3 regions of the Streptomyces sp. NPDC001292 genome follow, and region 2 is predicted to be linked to each of the others. Evidence: riboswitches for the same ligand, from Rfam matches in the RefSeq annotation. Region 2 holds a riboswitch; each other region holds the start of a gene.
What was found. A riboswitch is a leader RNA that binds a small molecule or an ion and turns the genes downstream of it on or off. The one in region 2 is predicted to bind glycine.
Positions count from the first base shown of each region.

Region 1: linked by a shared signal. The riboswitch ahead of gcvT (glycine cleavage system aminomethyltransferase GcvT) and the one ahead of gcvP (aminomethyl-transferring glycine dehydrogenase) in region 2 are both predicted to bind glycine.
Region 3: linked by a shared signal. The riboswitch ahead of cycA (D-serine/D-alanine/glycine transporter) and the one ahead of gcvP (aminomethyl-transferring glycine dehydrogenase) in region 2 are both predicted to bind glycine.

Region 1 is NZ_JBIAXG010000038.1:272-7,153, forward strand. Features, by position in the region: gene gcvH (glycine cleavage system protein GcvH) at 1-289, opposite strand, end outside; gene gcvT (glycine cleavage system aminomethyltransferase GcvT) at 401-1,567, opposite strand; glycine riboswitch at 1,725-1,821, opposite strand; gene ACFY4A_RS31430 (AAA family ATPase) at 1,969-2,589, shown strand; gene ACFY4A_RS31435 (enhanced serine sensitivity protein SseB) at 2,703-3,494, shown strand; gene ACFY4A_RS31440 (enhanced serine sensitivity protein SseB C-terminal domain-containing protein) at 3,692-4,486, shown strand; gene ACFY4A_RS31445 (ABC transporter permease) at 4,804-5,811, shown strand; gene ACFY4A_RS31450 (ABC transporter substrate-binding protein) at 5,879-6,882, shown strand, end outside.
Region 2 is NZ_JBIAXG010000071.1:17,032-23,913, reverse strand. Features, by position in the region: gene ACFY4A_RS39675 (FHA domain-containing protein) at 1-577, shown strand, start outside; gene ACFY4A_RS39670 (MerR family transcriptional regulator) at 595-1,332, shown strand; gene ACFY4A_RS39665 (bifunctional nuclease family protein) at 1,413-1,886, shown strand; gene ACFY4A_RS39660 (MerR family transcriptional regulator) at 2,078-2,758, shown strand; gene ACFY4A_RS39655 (DNA polymerase IV) at 2,920-4,356, shown strand; gene ACFY4A_RS39650 (PRC-barrel domain-containing protein) at 4,266-4,649, opposite strand; glycine riboswitch at 4,763-4,857, shown strand; gene gcvP (aminomethyl-transferring glycine dehydrogenase) at 5,034-6,882, shown strand, end outside.
Region 3 is NZ_JBIAXG010000036.1:29,795-36,676, forward strand. Features, by position in the region: partial or broken gene ACFY4A_RS30720 (hypothetical protein) at 1-42, opposite strand, end outside; gene cycA (D-serine/D-alanine/glycine transporter) at 225-1,706, opposite strand; glycine riboswitch at 2,025-2,115, opposite strand; glycine riboswitch at 2,116-2,212, opposite strand; gene ACFY4A_RS30730 (hypothetical protein) at 2,502-2,765, shown strand; gene ACFY4A_RS30735 (hypothetical protein) at 2,894-3,049, opposite strand; gene ACFY4A_RS30740 (MFS transporter) at 3,232-4,587, opposite strand; gene ACFY4A_RS30745 (GntR family transcriptional regulator) at 4,872-5,564, shown strand; gene ACFY4A_RS30750 (urea carboxylase-associated family protein) at 5,643-6,485, shown strand; gene ACFY4A_RS30755 (LamB/YcsF family protein) at 6,500-6,882, shown strand, end outside.

The DNA of each region.
Region 1 (6,882 bases), on a different contig from region 2:
CGAAGGGCGCGGAGTTCACCAGCGACGGGTCGCTCACCACGTCCTCGTTGACCTCGGTGACCTCGCCGCTCACGGGGGAGTACAGGTCGGACACCGACTTGGTCGACTCCAGCTCACCGCAGGTCTCGCCCGCGGCCACCGTGTCGCCGACCTCCGGGAGCTGGGCGTAGACGACATCGCCGAGCGCGTTGGCCGCGAACTCCGTGATGCCGACCGTCGCCACGCCGTCCTCGACGGGCGACAGCCACTCGTGCTCCTTGCTGTAGCGCAGATGCTGAGGGTTGTTCATGGCCAGAATTCTCCTGTACGCGGGTCAATGGTGATGAATGGGGGACTGCGAAAGGCGTGCGTGACCAGGGGTGACGTGTCTCACGTCGCCTCCGTGCCGGCTAGGGAGGTGTCACTTCTGCCGCTTGTAGAAGGGCAGCGCCACGACCTCGTACGGCTCGTGGTTGCCCCGGATGTCCACTCCCACACCGGGCGTGCCCGGAGCGGCGTGCGCGGCGTCGACGTACGCCATGGCGATCGGCTTGCCCAGGGTGGGGGAGGGGGCCCCGGAGGTGACCTCGCCGATCACCTCGCCGCCCGCGACGACCGCGTACCCGGCGCGCGGGACCCGGCGGCCCTCGGCGACCAGGCCGACGAGCACCCGGGGCGGCTCGGCGGCGGCGCGCTCGGCGGCGGCCAGCAGGGCCTCGCGGCCCACGAAGTCGCCCTCCTTCTCGAACTTGACCACCCGGCCGAGGCCCGCGTCGAACGGGGTCAGCGAGGTCGACAGCTCGTGCCCGTACAGCGGCATGCCCGCCTCCAGGCGCAGCGTGTCCCGGCAGGACAGCCCGCACGGGACCAGCCCGGCGTCCGCGCCGGCCTCGGTCAGCGCCTGCCACAGCTTCTCCGCGTCGCCCGGTGCCACGAACAGCTCGAAGCCGTCCTCGCCGGTGTACCCGGTGCGCGCGATCAGCGCGGGGACGCCCGCGACCGTGCCGGGGAGCCCGGCGTAGTACTTCAGGCCGTCCAGGTCGGCGATGGGGGCACCTCCCTGCACGAGCGAAGCCGAGTGCTTGGGGGAGAGCGACTTCAGGATGCCGGCGGACTCGGGGCCCTGCACGGCGAGCAGCGCGTAGCTGTCCCGGTCGTCGCGCACCTCGGCGTCGAAGCCCGCCGCCCGCTCGGTCAGCGCGTCGAGCACCACCTGGGCGTTGGAGGCGTTGGCGACGACCAGGTACTCGGTCTCGCCCAGCCGGTAGACGATCAGGTCGTCCAGGATGCCGCCGTCGGCCTGGCAGATCATGGTGTAGCGGGCGCGGCCGAGGCCGATGGTGGCGATGTTGCCGACCAGGGCGTGGTTCAGCAGCGCGACGGCCTGCGGGCCGGTGACGGTGATCTCGCCCATGTGGGACAGGTCGAAGAGGCCGGCCTTCGTCCGTACGGCGATGTGCTCGTCGCGCTCGGAGCCGTAACGCAGCGGCATGTCCCAGCCGGCGAAGTCGGTCATCGTCGCGCCGAGCGAGCGGTGCAGCGCGTCGAGCGCGGTGCGGCGGAGTCGGTCGGGTTCGGTACTGCTCATCGGGCGGTCTCCAAGGCATGACGGGCGAGGACTGATCATGTCCTCCCCATCTGTCATCGGAACCTGAGAGGTTCGCCATGACCGCCGTCGGACGGACGGTGCACGGCTTGCACCTTGGGTGGAGCCACTGCGCCAGCGGCCCGCTTTTCAGATGTGCCTCGCCCGCGCGGTAACGGGGCCTGAGAGATTCAAGGGAGGTACTTGCTCCTTCGGCGCCCCAGCGAGACGGCTGGGGACTCTCCCGCGCGGATTCAAACGGCCGATATGCAGTTGCGCGCACATCATTGCACGCCCGGCCCGCTTCGCGGCAGGGCGGCATCTGTGACCGACCTGTGGCAGGACGTGCACGGAAACGCGGGACGCCGCCTATTACCTTCTTTTTACGATCGATGGGAGGAACGATGACGGCGCACAGGACCGCGTTGTACGCCACGGCCCAGGCCCCCGCACCCATGGTCCGCGACCTGCGGGACCGGTCCGGCCTCGGCCCGCGCGTGCTGCGCTTCGGCCCGCGCGACCTGGTCGTGGTCACCGGCCTGCCCGGCAGCGGCAAGTCCACGCTGATGCGGCGCGCGGTGCACGGCGTCCGCATCGACTCCCAGGACACCCGCGACCGCTGGGACGCCCGCCTGGCGGCGTACCTCCCCTACGCCCTGTACCGCCCCTTGGTCCGCCTCGCCCACTTCGCGGGGCTGCGCCGCGCCCTGCGCTCCGGGGCGGCGCTCGTGGTCCACGACTGCGGCACGCAGCCCTGGGTCCGCGCCTGGCTGGCCCGCACCGCCCGCCGCCGCGGCGGCACCCTGCACCTCGTCCTGCTGGACGTCACCCCCGGCACCGCCCTGACCGGCCAGCGTGCACGGGGCCGCGGTGTCTCCCGCTACGCCTTCCGCCGCCACCGCCGCGCCACCGCCGGCCTGCTCCGCGCGGTCGAGCGCGGCACCCTGCCGAACGGCTGCGGCTCGGCGGTCCTGCTGGACCGCGAGGCAGCGACGCGACTGCGACGAATCGAGTTCACCACCTGAGAACCACACGGTGCGCGGTGCGGCGGGTCGTGGTCGTGGGATTTTTCGTGAGCTTCGGGCTGGTACCCGATAGCCTTTCGGCCACAGCAGTGGTTCACAGCAGGCGGTAGCAGATGGACTTCCCGGCGGACTTCTCCGCGGACTTTCCGGCACAGGCGCACTCCCATCCGCACGGCGGATGGCCCGGCAACGAGTTGGAGGAGGTGCTGTCCGCCTCCCTCGGCGTCCCGTCCGCCGGTGGCCGGATCGTCGAGGTGCTCGGCCGCAGCCTCCTCTGGGTGCCCCTGCCCAACGGCGGCGGTCCCCACAGCGGCCCGCTCGACCTGCCCACGCTGGAGATCGACGGTCAGGCGTACGTGCCGGTCTTCAGCTCCGAGGAGCAGCTCCGCCAGGCCGCGGGCCCGCACATGGCGTACACCGTCGCGCCCGCCGTCGAGTTCGCGCGCGGACTGCCCCCGCAGGCCGGCATCGCGCTCAACCCGGACGGCGTGGTCGGTGTCCCGCTGCCACCGGCGGTCGTGGCCGAACTGTGCCGGGCGGGGCGCACCCCACTGGACGGCCCGTCGAGCGGCGGCCGCGTCCGCCTCTTCGAACCGGACTGGCAGGACGACCCGGTGGACTTCCTCGCCGCCGCCGGCGCCGAGTTCGCCGAGACCGGCGTGGTCAGCACCGCCCGCCGCTGCCTGGCCGCCGTCGAGACGGACGACCCGGTCATGTTCGTAGGCGTCGAACTGTCCCAGTGGGAGGGCGACCCGCAGGCCGGCGCCCTGGACGCCCTGGGCCGCGCCCTGGCGAAGACCCCGGCCCGGTGGCCGGTCAACCTGGTCCTCCTGGACGTGGCCCAGGATCCCGTGGCGGACTGGATGAGGGAGAACGTCCGCCCGTTCTACCAGCACGCCCACTGAGTCCGACCCGGGACGCCGGGGAAGCGCACACGATCCGCAGCCGGCGGCGCACGGCGAGTCCCCGGCCGCCGGACGGCGGCTTAAGCTAGGCCTGCCTCACTTTCCCGCCTGCCCGCCGGGCGGACGACGGGAAGGTGACGACAGGACCCGGACCCACGGCTCGGTCGATACGTCGGTTGTATGGAGGGGCGGTACAAGTGAGCGCCAGCGGCACCACGGCCGGGCAGGTCGAGCAGACGCTGCGCCAGGTGACGCCCGGGCGTTACGACGCCTATGAGGCGCTGCTGCGCGCGCTGGCGACCCCGTCCTCCGGCCAGGTCTGGATGCTGCTGTGGCACGGCCAGGCTGGTTCCCCCGACGCCCAGTACGGCCACATGGAGGTCGACGGCCACGGCTACGCGCCCTGCGTGACCTCCGCCCAGGAGCTGTCGGCCAGCGGCTGGAACCGTTCGTACGAGGTCGTGGACGGCCTCGACGTGGCCCGCACCCTCTACCCCGACCACTACGGCCTCTGGCTGAACCCGCACGCCCCGGGCGGCGGCGTCGGTATTCCGTGGCTGGACCTGCGCCGCATCGCCACCGGTCTCGACCGCCAGCCCGCGGGCCCCCTCCGGCTGTCCGAACCCACCGTCGAGGCCTCGCAGTTCTACGCCCTGCTCACCCAGAACGCCCACCGCACCCCGGCCCTGCGCTCGCTGCGCCGCGCCTGGGTGCAGCCGGCGCTCGGAGCGCCGTACCTCGCCATCGGCCTCGACGTGTACGACACCTCGCCGCCGGCCGTCGACTCGGTGCGCGTGATGATGCAGCAGTCCATCGGCGCCGTCCCCGACGGGCTGCCGGTCTCGACGGTCGCGATGTCCGACGAGTACGACCCGGTCGCGATGTGGCTGCGCGCGAACTCCCGCCCGTTCTACGACCGGGAGAGCCAGGCACCCCCCGCGCAGGCCCAGGCGGCCGGCTACGGCTACCCGCCGGTGCGGGGCGGCTACTGACGCGTCCGGTCCGTCCACCGCAGGGCTCCCGCACGGGTGATCCTCTGCGCGCGTAGATGGATGCGGATGGTCCGCTTTTGCCGTGGGCCGCCCCAACTGGTCCCTGTCCGCCCCTCGTTACCCACTGTCCGGATAACGGAACCCCCCAACCCGCATCACGTTTGCGCATCCATTCACCGCCAAGTCTGGCAACGGATCACCATGGCGTTGAAGACTCCCGCACCAAGGGGGCGTTGCCCCTGTGTACGACGGACTGAACAGCCGCCACAGCGGCAAGCGCGGGCCGGCCACCGCCGGTTGAGAGGGGTCCCTGCCAGATGACGGCACCATTGCACGAGCCGACCGCTGAAGCGGCCCCGAGCGCTGCCGACGAGGCGACGGCCGCCAGCGTCGATGCCAAGGCCGTACAGGGGCGTTCCCTGGGCCGGATCGCCTGGGAGCGCCTCAAGCGGGACAAGCTCGCCCTCACGGGCGGCGTGGTCGTGCTCTTCCTCATCCTGGTCGCGCTCCTCGCGCCCGTGATCGCGCACGCGGTCGGTCAGGACCCCGAACTGCACCACGAGGACCTGATCGACCCGCTCTTCGGCACCCCCAAGGGTTCCCTCGGCGGCATCAGCGGCGACCACCTCTTCGGCGTCGAGCCGGTCAGCGGCCGCGACATCTTCGCCCGTATCGTCTACGGCGCCCAGATCTCGCTGCTCGTGGGCTTCCTGTCCGCCGTGGTCGCCGTCATCCTGGGCACCGTCCTCGGCATCCTCGCCGGCTTCTTCGGCGGCTGGGTGGACGCGGCCATCAGCCGGGTCATGGACGGCCTGCTCGCCTTCCCGCAGCTGCTGTTCATCATCGCGCTGGTCTCCGTCATGCCGAGCGAGATGCTCGGCCTGACCGGCACGGGTGTGCGCGTCTTCGTGATGATCCTGGTCATCGGCTTCTTCGGCTGGCCCTACATCGGCCGCGTGGTGCGCGGCCAGACGCTCTCGCTGCGCGAACGCGAGTACGTCGAGGCGGCACGCTCGCTCGGCGCCGGCCGCTTCTACATCCTGTTCAAGGAGCTGCTGCCCAACCTCGTGGCGCCGATCATCGTGTACACGACGATGATGATCCCGACCAACATCCTCACCGAGGCCGCGCTCAGCTTCCTCGGCGTGGGCGTCAAGCCGCCGACCGCATCCTGGGGGCAGATGCTCTCGAACGCCATCGACTACTACGAGGCGGACCCCATGTACATGGTGGTCCCCGGTCTGGCGATCTTCATCACCGTCCTTGCCTTCAACCTCTTCGGCGACGGCGTGCGCGACGCGCTCGACCCCAAGGGCTCTCGCTGAACTGCCCTACCCCCAGCGACCCGTGCACCTACACGGGGTCTCTCATCTATCCGGAGGATCCGAGAACGTGACTACCCAACGCACCTCAGGGCGGCGCAAGCAGACCATGGCCGCTGCGGCCGTGGTCGCGGCGCTGCTGACCACGGCGGCGTGCGGCGGCGGCAACGACGGCAACGGCGGTGGCGGCGGCTCGAAGAGCGGTGCGGCCGGCTTCGACGCAGCCAACAACAAGGTCGCCCAGGCCTCCGAGGCCAAGAAGGGCGGCACCCTGAAGTTCGCCTCCGCCCAGGACGCCGACTCGTGGGACACCACGCGTGGCTACTACGGCATGATGTGGAACTTCGCCCGCTACTACAGCCGCCAGCTGGTCACGAACAAGGCGGAGCCCGGCAAGGCCGGCGCCCAGTCGACCCCGGACCTCGCCACGGACCTCGCCAAGGTCAGCGACGACGGCAAGACCTACACCTACACGCTGCGCGACGACGTGACGTGGGAGGACGGCAAGCCGATCACCTCCAAGGACGTCAAGTACGGCATCGAGCGCGTCTGGGCGCAGGACGTGCTGTCCGGCGGCCCGACCTACCTGAAGGAGGTCCTGGACCCGGAGGGCAAGTACCAGGGCCCCTACAAGGACAAGGACAAGGAACACCTGGGTCTGAAGGCGATCGAGACGCCGGACGACAAGACCATCATCTTCCACCTGCCGAAGGCCAACTCGGACTTCGAGCAGATGCTGTCCCTGGTCTCGGCGTCCCCGGTCCGCCAGGACATGGACACCAAGTCCAAGTACGGTCTGCACCCCTTCTCCTCCGGCCCGTACAAGTTCGCCTCGTACAGCCCCGGTAAGGACCTGAAGCTCGTCCGCAACACCGAGTGGAAGCAGTCCTCGGACCCGATCCGCAAGGCGTACCCGGACGAGATCACCATCAAGTTCTTCTCGAACGCCAACGATATGGACCAGCGCCTGATCGCCGGCGACTACGACCTGGACCTGAACCAGACCGGTATGTCGCCGCAGGGCCGCCAGACCGCCCTGAAGAAGTACAAGGGCAACCTGGACAACCCGGTCTC
Region 2 (6,882 bases):
CGCGTCCGACGTCCCTGCGGGGCAGCCGCGGGAGGAGGATCCGTCCATGTCGGCCCTGGTGTGTACGAGGTGCGGTAACCGCAACGCGGAGAACAGCCGCTTCTGTTCCAACTGCGGTGCGCCCCTGCGGCCGGGCGCGGCGCCGGAGCGCTCGTCGGAGACGACCTCGACGATCTCCATCTCCGGTCTGGAGGCCTACGACGCCGAGGCCACCGGCCAGACGCCGATGCTGTCTCCGGAGGCGCAGGCGGCCGTCGACGCGCTGCCGCTGGGCTCGGCCCTGCTGGTGGTGCGCCGCGGCCCGAACTCGGGCAGCCGCTTCCTCCTGGACGGCGAGCTGACCACGGCCGGGCGTCATCCGCAGAGCGACATCTTCCTGGACGACGTGACGGTCTCGCGTCGCCATGTGGAGTTCCGCCGCAGCCCGGACGGCTCGTTCACGGTGGCCGACGTCGGCAGTCTGAACGGCACGTACGTCAACCGGGAGCCGATCGACCGGGTCGCTCTGTCCAACGGTGACGAGGTGCAGATCGGCAAGTACCGGCTGGTCTTCTACTCGAGCCGGCAGGGCGTCTGACCTGTCAGGGAAGGTCCATGCGTCAATCACCGAGCGGCGGTACCGGGCACGGCACCGCCGCCACGGACAGTGGGCTGAAGAGCATCGGCACGGTGCTGAACGTGCTGCGTGACGAGTTCCCCGAGGTCACCGTCTCCAAGATCCGTTTCCTGGAGTCGGAGGGGCTCGTCGAGCCGCGGCGCACCCCCTCGGGGTATCGCAAGTTCAGCACGGACGACGTCGAGCGGCTGGCCCTGGTCCTGCGCATGCAGCGGGACCACTACCTGCCGTTGAAGGTGATCCGCGAGTACCTGGACGCCATGGAGCGCGGCGAGGCGGTCCATCTGCCGGCAGTCGGCCGGCAGCGTGACGGCGGATCCGTGCCGTCGCCGGCCGAGGCGCCCACGGCAGCCCGGATCGGGCGGGCCGAGCTGCTCGCCGCCGCCGGCATCGAGGAGGGGGAGCTCCGGGAGTGGGAGTCGTACGGGCTGCTCACTCCGTTGGCGGACGGGGGCTACGGAGCGGAGGCGGTGACCGTGGCCTCGCTCGTGTCCGAGCTGGGGCGTTTCGGGATCGAGCCCCGGCACCTGCGGGTGATGAAGGCGGCCGCCGACCGGGAGGCCGGGCTCGTAGACCAGGTGGTGGCCCCGCTCAAGCGGCACCGCAATCCGCAGACCAGGGCGCATGCGGAGGCCCGCGCCAAGGAGCTCGCGGAGCTCACGGTGCGGCTGCACGCGGTGCTGGTCCAGACCGCGCTCGGGGTGCGGCTGCCGTGAGCGGGCCTGAGACGGCCGGATCCTCCTCCCATGCCCGGCCCGACTACCCAAACGTCCCGGGCACCGCCTAGGGTTGCTGTGTGAACGAGCTCGATGTCGTAGGTGTCCGGGTCGAGATGCCCTCCAACCAACCGATCGTGCTCCTGCGTGAAGTGGGAGGCGACCGTTACCTCCCCATCTGGATCGGGCCGGGGGAGGCGACGGCGATCGCCTTCGCCCAGCAGGGCATGGCCCCCGCGCGACCGCTGACCCACGACCTGTTCAAGGACGTGCTGGAGGCGGTCGGCCAGGAACTCACGGAAGTGCGCATCACGGACCTGCGTGAAGGCGTCTTCTACGCCGAGCTGGTGTTCGCCAGCGGCGTCGAGGTGAGCGCCCGGCCGTCCGACGCCATAGCGCTGGCCCTGCGTACCGGGACGCCGATCTTCGGCAGCGACACGGTGCTGGACGACGCGGGCATCGCGATCCCGGACGAGCAGGAGGACGAGGTGGAGAAGTTCCGCGAGTTCCTCGACCAGATCTCGCCGGAGGACTTCGGCTCCAGCAGCCAGTGAAGCGCCCACATGAGCCACGGGAGACCGTCCCGCGGCCTCCCTCCGGGGCATTCGGATAGCCTTTCCCGGCGATGGGGTACGCAAAACCACTCTTAGGGTGATTATCACTCGGCGTGCCGAGTGTGGCGATCGTTGACGCACCCCTGGTGACTGCCTACCGTCGAGGAGGCAGGTCAAGGACGGAGGTCGGCGTGAGAAGCAGCGGCGACGGTACGGCTGGGGGTGCCCCCGGACGCAATGCCGGGGGAAGCGGTCCGTACCCTCCCCCGGGCTCCCGGCTCCGCCCGAGCGGGGGGTACACACCTCTCGGCGGCGCGGCCGGTCGTGCTCCGCAGCGACCGACGGCGCCGAGCAGCGGAGGGGCGGCGGCCATGGCGTCCGAACAGATCGGCTATCGCGGTCCGACGGCCTGCGCCGCCGCCGGCATCACCTACCGGCAACTGGACTACTGGGCGCGCACCGGGCTGGTCGAGCCGAGCGTGCGGCCCGCCCACGGGTCCGGCACCCAGCGCCTCTACAGCTTCCGGGACGTCGTCGTCCTGAAGATCGTCAAGCGGTTCCTCGACACCGGCGTGTCGCTGCAGAACATCCGTACCGCCGTCCAGCACCTGCGCGAGTGCGGTTTCCGTGACCTGGAGCGGACGACGCTGATGAGCGACGGTGCCACGGTGTACGAGTGCACGTCGCCCGACGAGGTGCACGCCCTGCTCCAGGGGGGCCAGGGAATCTTCGGCATCGCCGTCGGCGTGGTGTGGCGCGACGTGGAGAACGCGCTGTCGCAGTTGCACGGTGAGCGCATCGACACGGGGGAGACGCTCGTGGGGCACAACCCGGGCGACGAGCTCGCCCGGCGGCGCAACCGGGCCGTCTGAGCGGCCCCTCGGCCGGCTCCGGTCCTCCCGGTCACTGACCGACCGCCGACCGGCCCCATCCCGGCCCGATCAGCCCCCTCGGCCTGCGGACAGGCCTCGGGAGGACGTACGGCGCCGCCGGAACGGGGGCATTGTCAGTGGCGTGGTGCAGCATCGTAGATGTGAGAACCGCACCCACGATCCTCCACCTCGACATGGATGCCTTCTTCGCCTCCGCGGAGCAGGCGTCCAAGCCGAGCCTGCGTGGGAAGGCCGTGGTCGTGGGCGGGCTGGGACCGCGCGGGGTGGTGGCCACGGCGTCGTACGAGGCGCGCGTGTTCGGCGTCCACTCCGCGATGCCGATGGCCCAGGCGCGGCGGCTGGCGCCGAACGCCGCGTACCTCGTGCCGCGCTTTGCCTTCTACCGCTCCATCAGCGAGCGGGTGATGGGCCTGCTGCGGGCGCTGTCGCCGCTGGTGGAGCCGCTGAGCCTGGACGAGGCGTTCGTGGACCTGGAGGCCGGGGGAGCCGCCTGGGACGCGGAATCCGCCCGGCTGGCAGGGATGAAACTGCGCGCCGACATCCGGGCCGTCACGGGGCTCACCGGGTCCGTGGGGCTGGCCGCCTCCAAGATGCTCGCCAAGATCGGCTCCGAGCAGGCCAAGCCCGACGGGCTGGTGCTCATCGAGCCCGGCACCGAGCGGGCCCTGCTCGGTCCGCTGTCCGTGCGTACCCTGCCGGGCGTGGGCCCGGCCACGGGCGACCATCTGCGGCGGGCCGGGATCCACACCGTCGAGGAAATCGCCGAGGCCGGTGAGGACGAGCTCGTCCGGCTGCTCGGCAAAGCGCACGGGCACGCGCTGTACGCGATGGCGCTGGCCCACGACGAGCGTCCCGTCGTGGCCGAGCGCGAGACGAAGTCGGTGTCCGTCGAGGACACCTACGACGTGGACATCCACGACCGCGTCCGGGTGGCCCTGGAGGTGCAGCGGCTCGCCGACCGGTGCGTACGGCGGCTGCGCGGGGCCGGTCTGTCGGGGCGCACCATCGTGCTGAAGGTGCGCCGCTACGACTTCTCCACCCTGACCCGCTCCGAGACCCTGCGCGGGCCCACCGACGACCCCGCGGTGATACGGGAGGCGGCCGCCCGGCTGCTGGATTCGGTGGACACCACCGGCGGTGTACGGCTGCTCGGCGTGGGCGTGTCCGGGCTCGCCGACTACACCCAGGAGGACCTGTTCGCGCAGGCGGCGGGCGTGCGGGCCGCGGGCGCGGAGGCGGAGCGCCCGACCGAGGGGCAGCCGGAGGAGCCCGCCGAGCAGCCGCCGGCACCCACCGAGCGGCGGTGGCCGGCGGGCCATGACGTACGGCACGCCGCGTACGGCCACGGATGGGTGCAGGGCAGCGGCCTCGGCCGCGTCACCGTCCGCTTCGAGACCCCCCGCTCCGCGCCGGGTCGGGTACGCACCTTCCTCATGGACGACCCGGACCTGGAACCGGCCGAACCCCTTCCTCTGGTTCCGCCGGCTCAGCTCTCGTCCGGACCGGAGCCGGAGCCGGCCAGCTTGCCGAAGTGGTGGTCCGGAACAGCCGGTGGAGGCGCCACGTCGAGGCCGTAGTGGTGGTAGAGCTGCAGTTCCTGCTCCGGGGACAGATGGCGGCCCACGCCGAAGTCCGGAGCCTCCTTGATCAGCGAGCGGTCGAAGGGGACGCGCAGGGTGCCCTCGACCAGTTCGCTGGGCTCGAGGGGGACGAAGGCGTCCCGGGAGAACAGGCCGGTGCGTATGGCCGCCCATTCCGGCACACCGGTCGCGTCGTCGAGGTAGACCTCGTCCACCGTGCCGATCTTGTGGCCGTTGCGGTCGAACGCCTTGCGGCCGATCAGGTTGCGCGGATCGATCTCCGTCTGCACTGTCCCTCCACGTGGTCGCAACTCATCCGTAAGCACTACAAAAGAGCACATTCAGCGGTGCGGCCACTCGAAGACCCGTACGGCTGCCCCGCTGGTACGCTGGCAACGGCTGCTGACCCCGTGCGGGAGAGCCCTCCGGCACCACCGGAGGCGCCGAAGGAGCAAATCCTCCCCGGAATCTCTCAGGCCCACGTACCGCACGGACGAGGTCACTCTGGAAAGCAGAGCGGGTGTCGACGGCTTCCGCTCTCACCGACGGTGAAAACCGGGAGCCCTCGGGCAGCCCGGTGAAGCTCTCAGGTTGAGATGACAGAGGGGGAGGCCGTCGGGACACCCGCGCCGTGGTGTCCCTCGAAGGTCGTGTCAGACCAGGAGGCCTCCGCAATGACCGCCCAGCGCATTCCGCTCTCCGAGCTCGAACAGGGCATCCCCTTCGAACAGCGCCACATCGGGCCCGACCAGGAGGCGCGGGCCAAGATGCTCGCGCAGGTCGGCTACGGCTCGCTCGACGAGCTCACCGCCGCCGCGGTACCCGAAGTGATCAGGAACGCCGACGCGCTCGACCTTCCCGGCGGCCGCACCGAGGCCGAAGTGCTGGCCGAGCTGCGCTCCCTCGCCGACCGCAACCAGGTCCTCGGCTCGATGATCGGCCTCGGCTACTACGGGACGTTCACCCCGCCGGTGATCCTGCGCAACGTCATGGAGAACCCGGCCTGGTACACCGCCTACACCCCCTACCAGCCGGAGATCTCCCAGGGCCGCCTCGAGGCGCTGCTGAACTTCCAGACCGTGGTCGCCGACCTGACCGGTCTGCCGACCTCCGGCGCGTCCCTGCTCGACGAGGGCACCGCCGCCGCCGAGGCCATGGCGCTGTCCCGGCGCATGGGCAAGAACAAGAAGGGCCTGTTCCTGGTCGACGCGGACGCGCTGCCGCAGACCATCGCGGTCATCGAGACCCGCGCCGAGCCGACCGGCGTCGAGGTCGTCGTCGCCGACCTCAGCGACGGCATCCCGGCCGAGATCGCCGAGCGCGAGATCAACGGCGTGCTCCTGCAGTACCCGGGCGCCTCCGGCGCCGTGCGCGACCTGAAGCCCGTCATCGACCAGGCGCACCAGCTGGGCGCCCTGGTCACCGTCGCCGCCGACCTGCTCGCGCTGACCCTGCTGAAGTCGCCCGGCGAGCTCGGCGCGGACATCGCCGTCGGCACCACCCAGCGCTTCGGCGTTCCGATGGGCTTCGGCGGCCCGCACGCCGGCTACATGGCGGTGCACGAGAAGTTCGCGCGCAGCCTGCCCGGCCGCCTGGTCGGCGTCTCCGTCGACGCCGACGGCAACAAGGCCTACCGCCTCGCCCTGCAGACCCGTGAGCAGCACATCCGCCGCGAGAAGGCCACCAGCAACATCTGCACCGCCCAGGTGCTGCTCGCCGTCATGGCCGGCATGTACGCGGTCTACCACGGCCCCGAGGGCCTGCGGGACATCGCGCGCCGCACCCACCGCTACGCCACGGTCCTCGCCGAGGGGCTCAAGGCCGGCGGCTTCGAGGTCGTGCACGGCGCGTACTTCGACACGCTGACCGTCAGGGCGGAGGGGCGTGCCGCCGAGGTCGTCGCCGCGGCCCGCGAGGGCGGCGTGAACCTGCGCCTCGTCGACGCCGACCACGTCTCGGTCGCCTGCGACGAGACCACCACCCGGGACCGGCTGCGCACCGTGTGGGCCGCCTTCGGCGTCGGGGGCGACATCGAGGCGCTGGACGCGGTCGCCGAGGACACGCTGCCCGAGGCGCTGCTGCGCGCAGACACCTACCTCACCCACCCCGTCTTCCACCAGTACCGGTCCGAGACCGCGATGCTGCGCTACCTGCGCCGGCTGGCCGACCGCGACTACGCGCTCGACCGCGGCATGATCCCGCTGGGCTCGTGCACCATGAAGCTCAACGCGACGACCGAGATGGAGCCGGTCACCTGGCCGGAGTTCGGGCAGCTGCACCCCTTCGCGCCCGCCGAGCAGGCGCAGGGCTACCTCACCCTCATCCGCGAGCTGGAGGAACGTCTCGCCGAGGTCACCGGCTACGACAAGGTCTCCCTTCAGCCGAACGCCGGTTCCCAGGGCGAGCTGGCCGGTCTGCTCGCCGTGCGCGGCTACCACCGTGCCAACGGTGACGAGCAGCGCACCGTCTGCCTCATCCCGTCCTCCGCGCACGGCACCAACGCCGCCAGCGCCGTGATGGCCG
Region 3 (6,882 bases), on a different contig from region 2:
GAGGCCGGAGTCCTTGTACCGCAGCGCGGCGAGGTACGGCACGTGCTCTGTCTCGATGACGGCGGCCAGGACGGTGGCGAGTGAGGCATCGCGTTCACCGAGTGATCGACGGCGCAGAGCGCGGCGACGGAGTCTGAGGTGGCAGCCGGATGTGCCGCCACCGAGTCGTTACGCAGCGTGGGATCGGTCCCCGTCTGTGTGACTCCGCCTTCCTCGGGGTCGGGTCACTCCCCGTTCCGGGAGCCGGGCAGGGAGACGGTCTGCCGGGCCTGACGGCGGCCGCGACGGCGCAGCACCGCCCATGCGATGCCGAGGATGACGAACCACACCGGGGTCACCAGCAGCGCCTGCAGCGTGTCGTCCTTCTGGGTCAGTGCCCAGATGAGGAACGCGAAGAACGCGAGCACGACGTAGCACATGGGGATGCCGCCGGGCATCTTGAACGTCGATACCTCGTGCAGGTGCGGACGGCGCTTGCGGTACACGATGTAGCTGATCAGGATGATCGACCAGACGAATATGAACAGCAGCGCCGAGATGGTGGTCACCAGCGTGAAGGCCTCGATGATCGAGTCGCCCAGGGTGAGCATGACGACACCGGGGAGCAGGAAGACGCCGGACAGGAGCAGGGCGTTGACCGGCACCTTCCTGGAGGTGAGCCTGCCGAACCGCGAGGGCGCGTCGCCCTCCTGTGCCAGGCCGTAGACCATCCGCGAGGTGGAGTAGATGCCCGAGTTCGCGGACGAGGTGGCCGAGGTCAGCACCACGAAGTTGATCAACGAGGCTGCGATGCCCAGGCCGGCGAGGGCGAACATCACGACGAAGGGGCTGCGGTCCGCGCTGATGTCGCGCCAGGGAGTGACGGAGATGATCACGACCAGGGCGACCACGTAGAACAGCATCACGCGTACCGGGATCGAGTTGATCGCCTTGGGCAGGTTCCGTTCCGGGTTCTTGGTCTCGGCCGCGGTGGTGCCGACGAGTTCGATGCCGACGAAGGCGAAGGTCGCGATCTGGAATCCCGCGACGAAGCCCATGGGGCCGGTGGGGAAGAAGCCGCCGTCGTTCCAGAGGTTGGAGAAGCTCGCGGTGGCGCCCCCAGGCGCATGGAAGCCGCCCAGCACCATGCCGAGCCCCACGACGATCAGCGCCACGATAGCGACGATCTTGATCAGTGCGAACCAGAACTCGGTCTCGCCGAACGCCTTCACGGTGGGCAGGTTCAGAGCGATCAGCACGACGACCGCCACAAGCCCGGGTATCCACAGCGCGAGCCCGTGCCACCAGTACGACACGTACCCGGCGATCGCGATGACGTCGGCCATCCCGGTGACGATCCAGCAAAACCAGTAGGTCCAGCCCGTGAAGAAGCCGGCCCACGGCCCGAGGAGGTCCGAGGCGAAGTCGGCGAAGGACTTGTAGCGCAGGTTGGAGAGCAGCAGCTCGCCCATCGCCCGCATCACGAAGAACAGCATCGCGCCGATGATCATGTAGACGAAGATCACCGAGGGGCCGGCCAGCGAGATCGTTTTGCCCGATCCCATGAACAGACCGGTTCCGATCGCACCGCCGATCGCGATGAGCTGGATGTGCCGGTTGGACAATTGCCGGGAGAGGTGCTGCTGACCCGCCGGCGAGGGCGTCGGTGCGTGCCCTCTCTGGGGCGCGGACGCGGTGGTCACGCCGGTGTCACTGCTTTCAGACATGGGCAAACCTTAGGGATCTCATACGCGTGCGGGCATGGGGTGTCTCGGTGGGTGAACACACGCGCACACAGAACGAGCGGACACGGTGTTCTGCACGCGGACATGCGGATATACGGGACCGACCGGAACGGCGGCAGGGCACGCTGAACACGCGCACGCGACGGGGGAGCCGGTCCGGTGGCGGCCGGGGAAAAGAGGAAAGCCGAAGTTCAGCCCGGAAGCCGGCAGGCGGGCGACGGACGGGGGTGACGCGACGGGACAGCCATCAAAGGCTCCTCGAGGGTTGAGCGCGGAGGGGACCGCGCGGCCGAGTGAGCCTCCCCCTCTGTCATGGGCCTGAGAGATTCACCGCGGGAATCCGCGGCTTGCACCGTGGGCGAGACGCGTGAGCGCCTGCTTTCCAGAGTTGCCTGCCCGAGCGGTAGGGATGCCTGAGAGTTTCCGGGGAGGTGTTGCTCCTTCGGCGCCCGGGTCTGGCTGACCCGATGCTCTCCCGCTGCGGGGTGAACGACCGTTTACTGCGGTGAGGCTAAGTCCACACCGGCTGCCGGTCAAGGGTGCGCCGCGAAGCCACTGCCCATAACTGCCGGGTGAGCCGCGTCGTGTCCGTCCGGAGCCGGCAAGCCGACCTGGGCAATCAGGCGGGTGAACCAGCCGTGCGCACGACCGCCCGACTCAGCCGCGCGGGCGGCCCATGACGATGGTGGCCGTGCTCTGGTGCGCTCGACCAACTGAAGACCCAACCGCTGTTCCAGCACGCGGATCTGCTGACTGAATGCCGGTTACGTGGTCGATATGCCGCCCTGCACCATGGCGCTCACCTGGTTCGTCGAAAACCGCGATCGCCCCGATATCAGTGAGATCCGGCAGATCGCCCGGGCCGTGCTGCAGAGCCGGAGCTGGGGATTTTCGTCTGGACCCGGCAGCGGCGGGACGTTCCGGGAGCTGCGGTTCTGCGGGAGCGTCCCGGTGGGCGGGGTGTCGTGGACGGCTGTATCCGTCAGGGCCGCCGACTCGTCGCGCCGCTCCGGGACGCCGACCGTCGACTCGGTGCACTGACCCTGGAGCGCCGTAATGCAAGGCTCGAGCCCGGGTTGCGCCGGACGGTGGAACCCGGGCCGCACCGCGCGCCGGCGCCTCTGCCGACCGGTCGACCGAAACTGGCAACGTGCGCAGCCGCGGGCCGGTCACGGGGCCGCTGGGGCTTCGTCTTCGGCTACTTCGTCGTCGGCCAGCCGCAGCGCCGGGTGCAGGTTGGCGAACTCGTCGACGTCGAGAACGCACCATGCCTGGTGGTAGTGGTCGCCGGCCTTGTCGCGCTCGGTCGCGGTGTGCCGTACCACCGAGCGGGTGGCGCAGCCCCTCCAGTGGCGGCCCCGAAATCCTAGTCGGCTCCTCCGACAACGGGGTCGGCCGTAGGAGAGGCTGTGGTCCCCAAACGAGGGGTGGCAGGGAGCCGTCGTGCTCCCTGCCACTTCTCACTCATGCCCGTCCGTCGGTCCGCGGCTGCCGGCCTGGCGTCGGCTCAGGTGGCGCTGGATGTCTCCAGGGACACGCCCCGCGTTTCCGGGGCCATCGCGATCGACACCAGCGTGCCCACCGCCGACACGACGCCGGCCAGCAGCAGCGTCGCTCCCACGCCCCAGTGCTCCAGGGCCAGCGGGGTCAGGAACGTGCCGGCGGCGGCGGCGATGCGGCTGAAGCCGGTGCCGACACCGACCGCGGTCGCCCGGATCTCCGTCGGGAACAGCTCGTTCGGGTAGATCCACTGGAGCAGCGTGGGACCGCCGACGGCGATCGCGTACACCGCGAACAGCAGTCCCGCCCCGACCGCCGGCAGCCCCGGGAAGACGCCGAGCACCAGCAGCGGGACCGTCGACGCCGCGAAGGTCCAGACGAGGACGGGACGCCGTCCCGCGCGGTTCAGCAGTGGCAGGAAGACCAGGCAGCCGATCAGGAACACCAGGCTGATGGCGACCGAGCCGAGGGTGCCGCTGTCGCCGGACAGGCCCATGGCGGCGAGCAGTTGGGGACCGAAGGCGTAGATGGCGTAGATCGGCATCACCGAACAGGCCCAGAAGAGCGAGACGAAGGCGGTGCGCTTGCCGTAGGTGCCACGGAAGACGGCCGAGAAGCGGGCGGGTTGGGCCGGGGTGCCCAGGTCGGCGACGCCCGCGCCGGGTCCGAACACCTTGCGCATCACCGCCTCGGCCTCCTCGACCCTGCCCTGGGAGAGCAACCAGCGGGGTGACTCGGGGGTGCCGATGCGCAGCAGGACCAGGATCGCGGCGGGCACCGCGGGGCAGGCGAGCAGCCAGCGCCAGCCGTCGGGGCCGAGCCGCAGCAGCAGATCGCCGATGAGGTAGGCGGCCGCGCTGCCCACGGACCACATCACGGTCAGGAGACCGAGCATCGCGCCGCGGTGCTTGCGCGGTGAGAACTCGGCGAGCAGGGACGTGGCGATCGGGTAGTCGGCGCCGACGGCCACGCCGATCAGGAAGCGCAGCACGAGCAGTTGCTCGGGGCCGGTGACGAAGGCCTGGGCGACGGAGAAGACCACGATCGCCGCCAGGTCGATCGTGTACATGATGTGGCGGCCGAAGCGGTCGGTGACGTAGCCGAAGACGGTTCCGCCGACGAGCAGTCCGCACAGCGCGGCCGCCGCGAGGAAGCCCTCCCACAGGCCGCTGAGGTGCCAGCGCGGGCCGATCTGGGTGAGGGCGACGCCGATCACGCCGAGGATGAGTCCGTCGAGGAAGGGCCCGCCCGCCGAATAGACGGTCAGCCTGCGGTGGAACGAGGTGAGGGCGCTGTCCTCCAGCAGGGCGCGGCCACTGCTCGGGGGCGCGTCGGTGGCGGATTGAGCGGGAACCGGCGGCATGAGCCACCTCCGTGGCGGGTCGGGAGAGGGAAGGGCGGAGTCGTGAGGGGGGTGAGCCGCGGCTGGATGTCGTCCGTCGGCGGCGTCGACCACGGCGATGAGGGGGGCCTGCGGTGGCGGTCAAGTTAGAAATGATTGAACGATCCTGTCAAGGGTTGGACGATCGTCGGTCAGCGCGGATGCGGCAGACAGCCAGTGAGGGACGGCATTCTGCGGTCGAAGTCAGACACCCGCGATCAATCGAGCTATGGATTGATGAACAATCCTGGGGTACTGTCGCCGCCATGTCCGAAGAACAGAGCACCGCCGGGGTCCCCGAGCCCGGCGATGTCGCCGCGGAAGCGGTCGCCGACCGGCTTCGCGAGCGGATCAGCCGGGGCGAGCTGCCCCCGGGCCTGCCCCTGCGGGACGCGGCCCTCGCCGCCGAACTGGGCGTCTCGCGCAACACGCTGCGCGAGGCCGTACGGCTCCTGGTGCACGAGGGCCTGGCGGTCCACCGGCTCTACAAGGGCGCCGCCGTCAAGCGGCTCGACGTGGCCGACGTGCACGACATCTACGCCGCCCGCCGCTGCTTCGAACTGCGCGCGGTGGAGGAGAGCGTGTACGCCTCCGAGGAGGCGCTGGCCGCGCTCGAGGAGCGGGTCTCGGCCCAGGAGGCGGCGGCCCGGGCGGGGCGCTGGAGCGAGGTCAGCACCTGGTCGCTGGACTTCCACCGCGCCGTCGTACGGCTGCTCGGCAGCAGGCGGCTCGACCGGTTCTTCGACACGATCGTCGCGCAGTTGCGCCTGGCCTTCGCCGAGGTCCCGCGCGAGCCCGAGTTCCAGGCGCAGTGGGTGCCGCGCGACCGCGAGGTGTGCGATCTGCTGCGCACCGGGCGGCGCGCCCAGGCCGCGGAGGCGCTGCGCCGCTACCTCGAGGACTCCGAGCGCGCGGTCGTCGACATGGTGCGGGCCGCCGCGGCCCGCCGCGAGACCTGACGGGCCGTAGGCACCCCCACTCGGCCGCCCGCGGTCAACCCCACCCCACCAGCCACCCAGGAAAGAGGTACGCCCCCCATGGCCACCACCGCAGCCGCCTATCAGGCGACGAAAGGCGGTCCGCTCGACGTCGACCGCGCGTTCTACGACCGGGTCTCGAAGACCGAGGAGGGCCGCGAACTCGTCGACAGCTTCGTCATACCGATTCGCTCGGGCCGCGCCTGGGAGGTTCCGGCCGGACACTTGTGCCGCCTGGTCACCGTCGACGGGCCGCAGGTCGGCGACCTGAACATTTGGAACCGCAACGACCCGCGTGAGCGCATGTGGGCGGCCCGCACCCGCCAGCTCCAGCGCGCCCACGTGAGCACGTATGACCGGATCTGGTCGAACCTGCCCTTCCTGCGTCCGTTGCTGACGATCACCGACGACACGCTCGCCGCCTACGGCCGTGACGCCGAGGGCGGGCGCGTGCACGACCTGCTGGGCACCCGCTGCGACCCGTACGTCAACCGCATGCTGACGGGCGAGGACTTCGACTTCCACTGCCACTCGAACCTGGTGCGGTCCGTGCTCCCCTACGGGCTCACGGAGTTCGACGTGCACGACGTGCTGAACGTCTTCCAGTGCACCGGACTCAACGAGGACGACCAGTACTTCATGAAGGACTGCCCGGCCCGCCCCGGCGACCACTTCGAGTTCTTCGCCGAACTCGACCTGCTGTGCGCGCTGTCCACCTGCCCCGGCGGCGATCTGTCCGTCCCGATGTGGGGCCCGGAGGCCCACGACCCCGTGGAGGTGTGCCATCCGATCGGCGTCGAGGTCTACAAGGTCGACCCCGAGCTGCTGGAGGGCTGGTCCTCGCCGCGGGTCGCCGAGTACCGCAACCTGCACGGCATGACCCGTCCCGAGTGGCAGAGCTGAGCTGCGGAGCATCCATGATCGACCTCAACAGCGACCTCGGCGAGGGCTTCGGGCAGTGGCGGCTCGGTGACGACGACGCCCTGCTGTCCCTCGTCACCAGCGCCAACGTGGCCTGCGGCTTCCACGCCGGCGACCCGACCGTGATGCGCCGGACGTGCGAGCGGGCCGCCGAGCGCGGCGTCGCCATCGGCGCCCAGGTGGGCTACCGGGACCTGGCGGGCTTCGGGCGCCGCTTCATCGACGTCGACCCCGCCGAGCTGGTCAACGACGTCGTCTACCAGATCGCCGCGCTCGACGGCTTCGCCCGCCTCGCCGGCACCCGCGTCGCGTACGTCAAGCCGCACGGCGCCCTCTACAACACGATCGTCCACCACGAGGCGCAGGCCGCCGCCGTCGC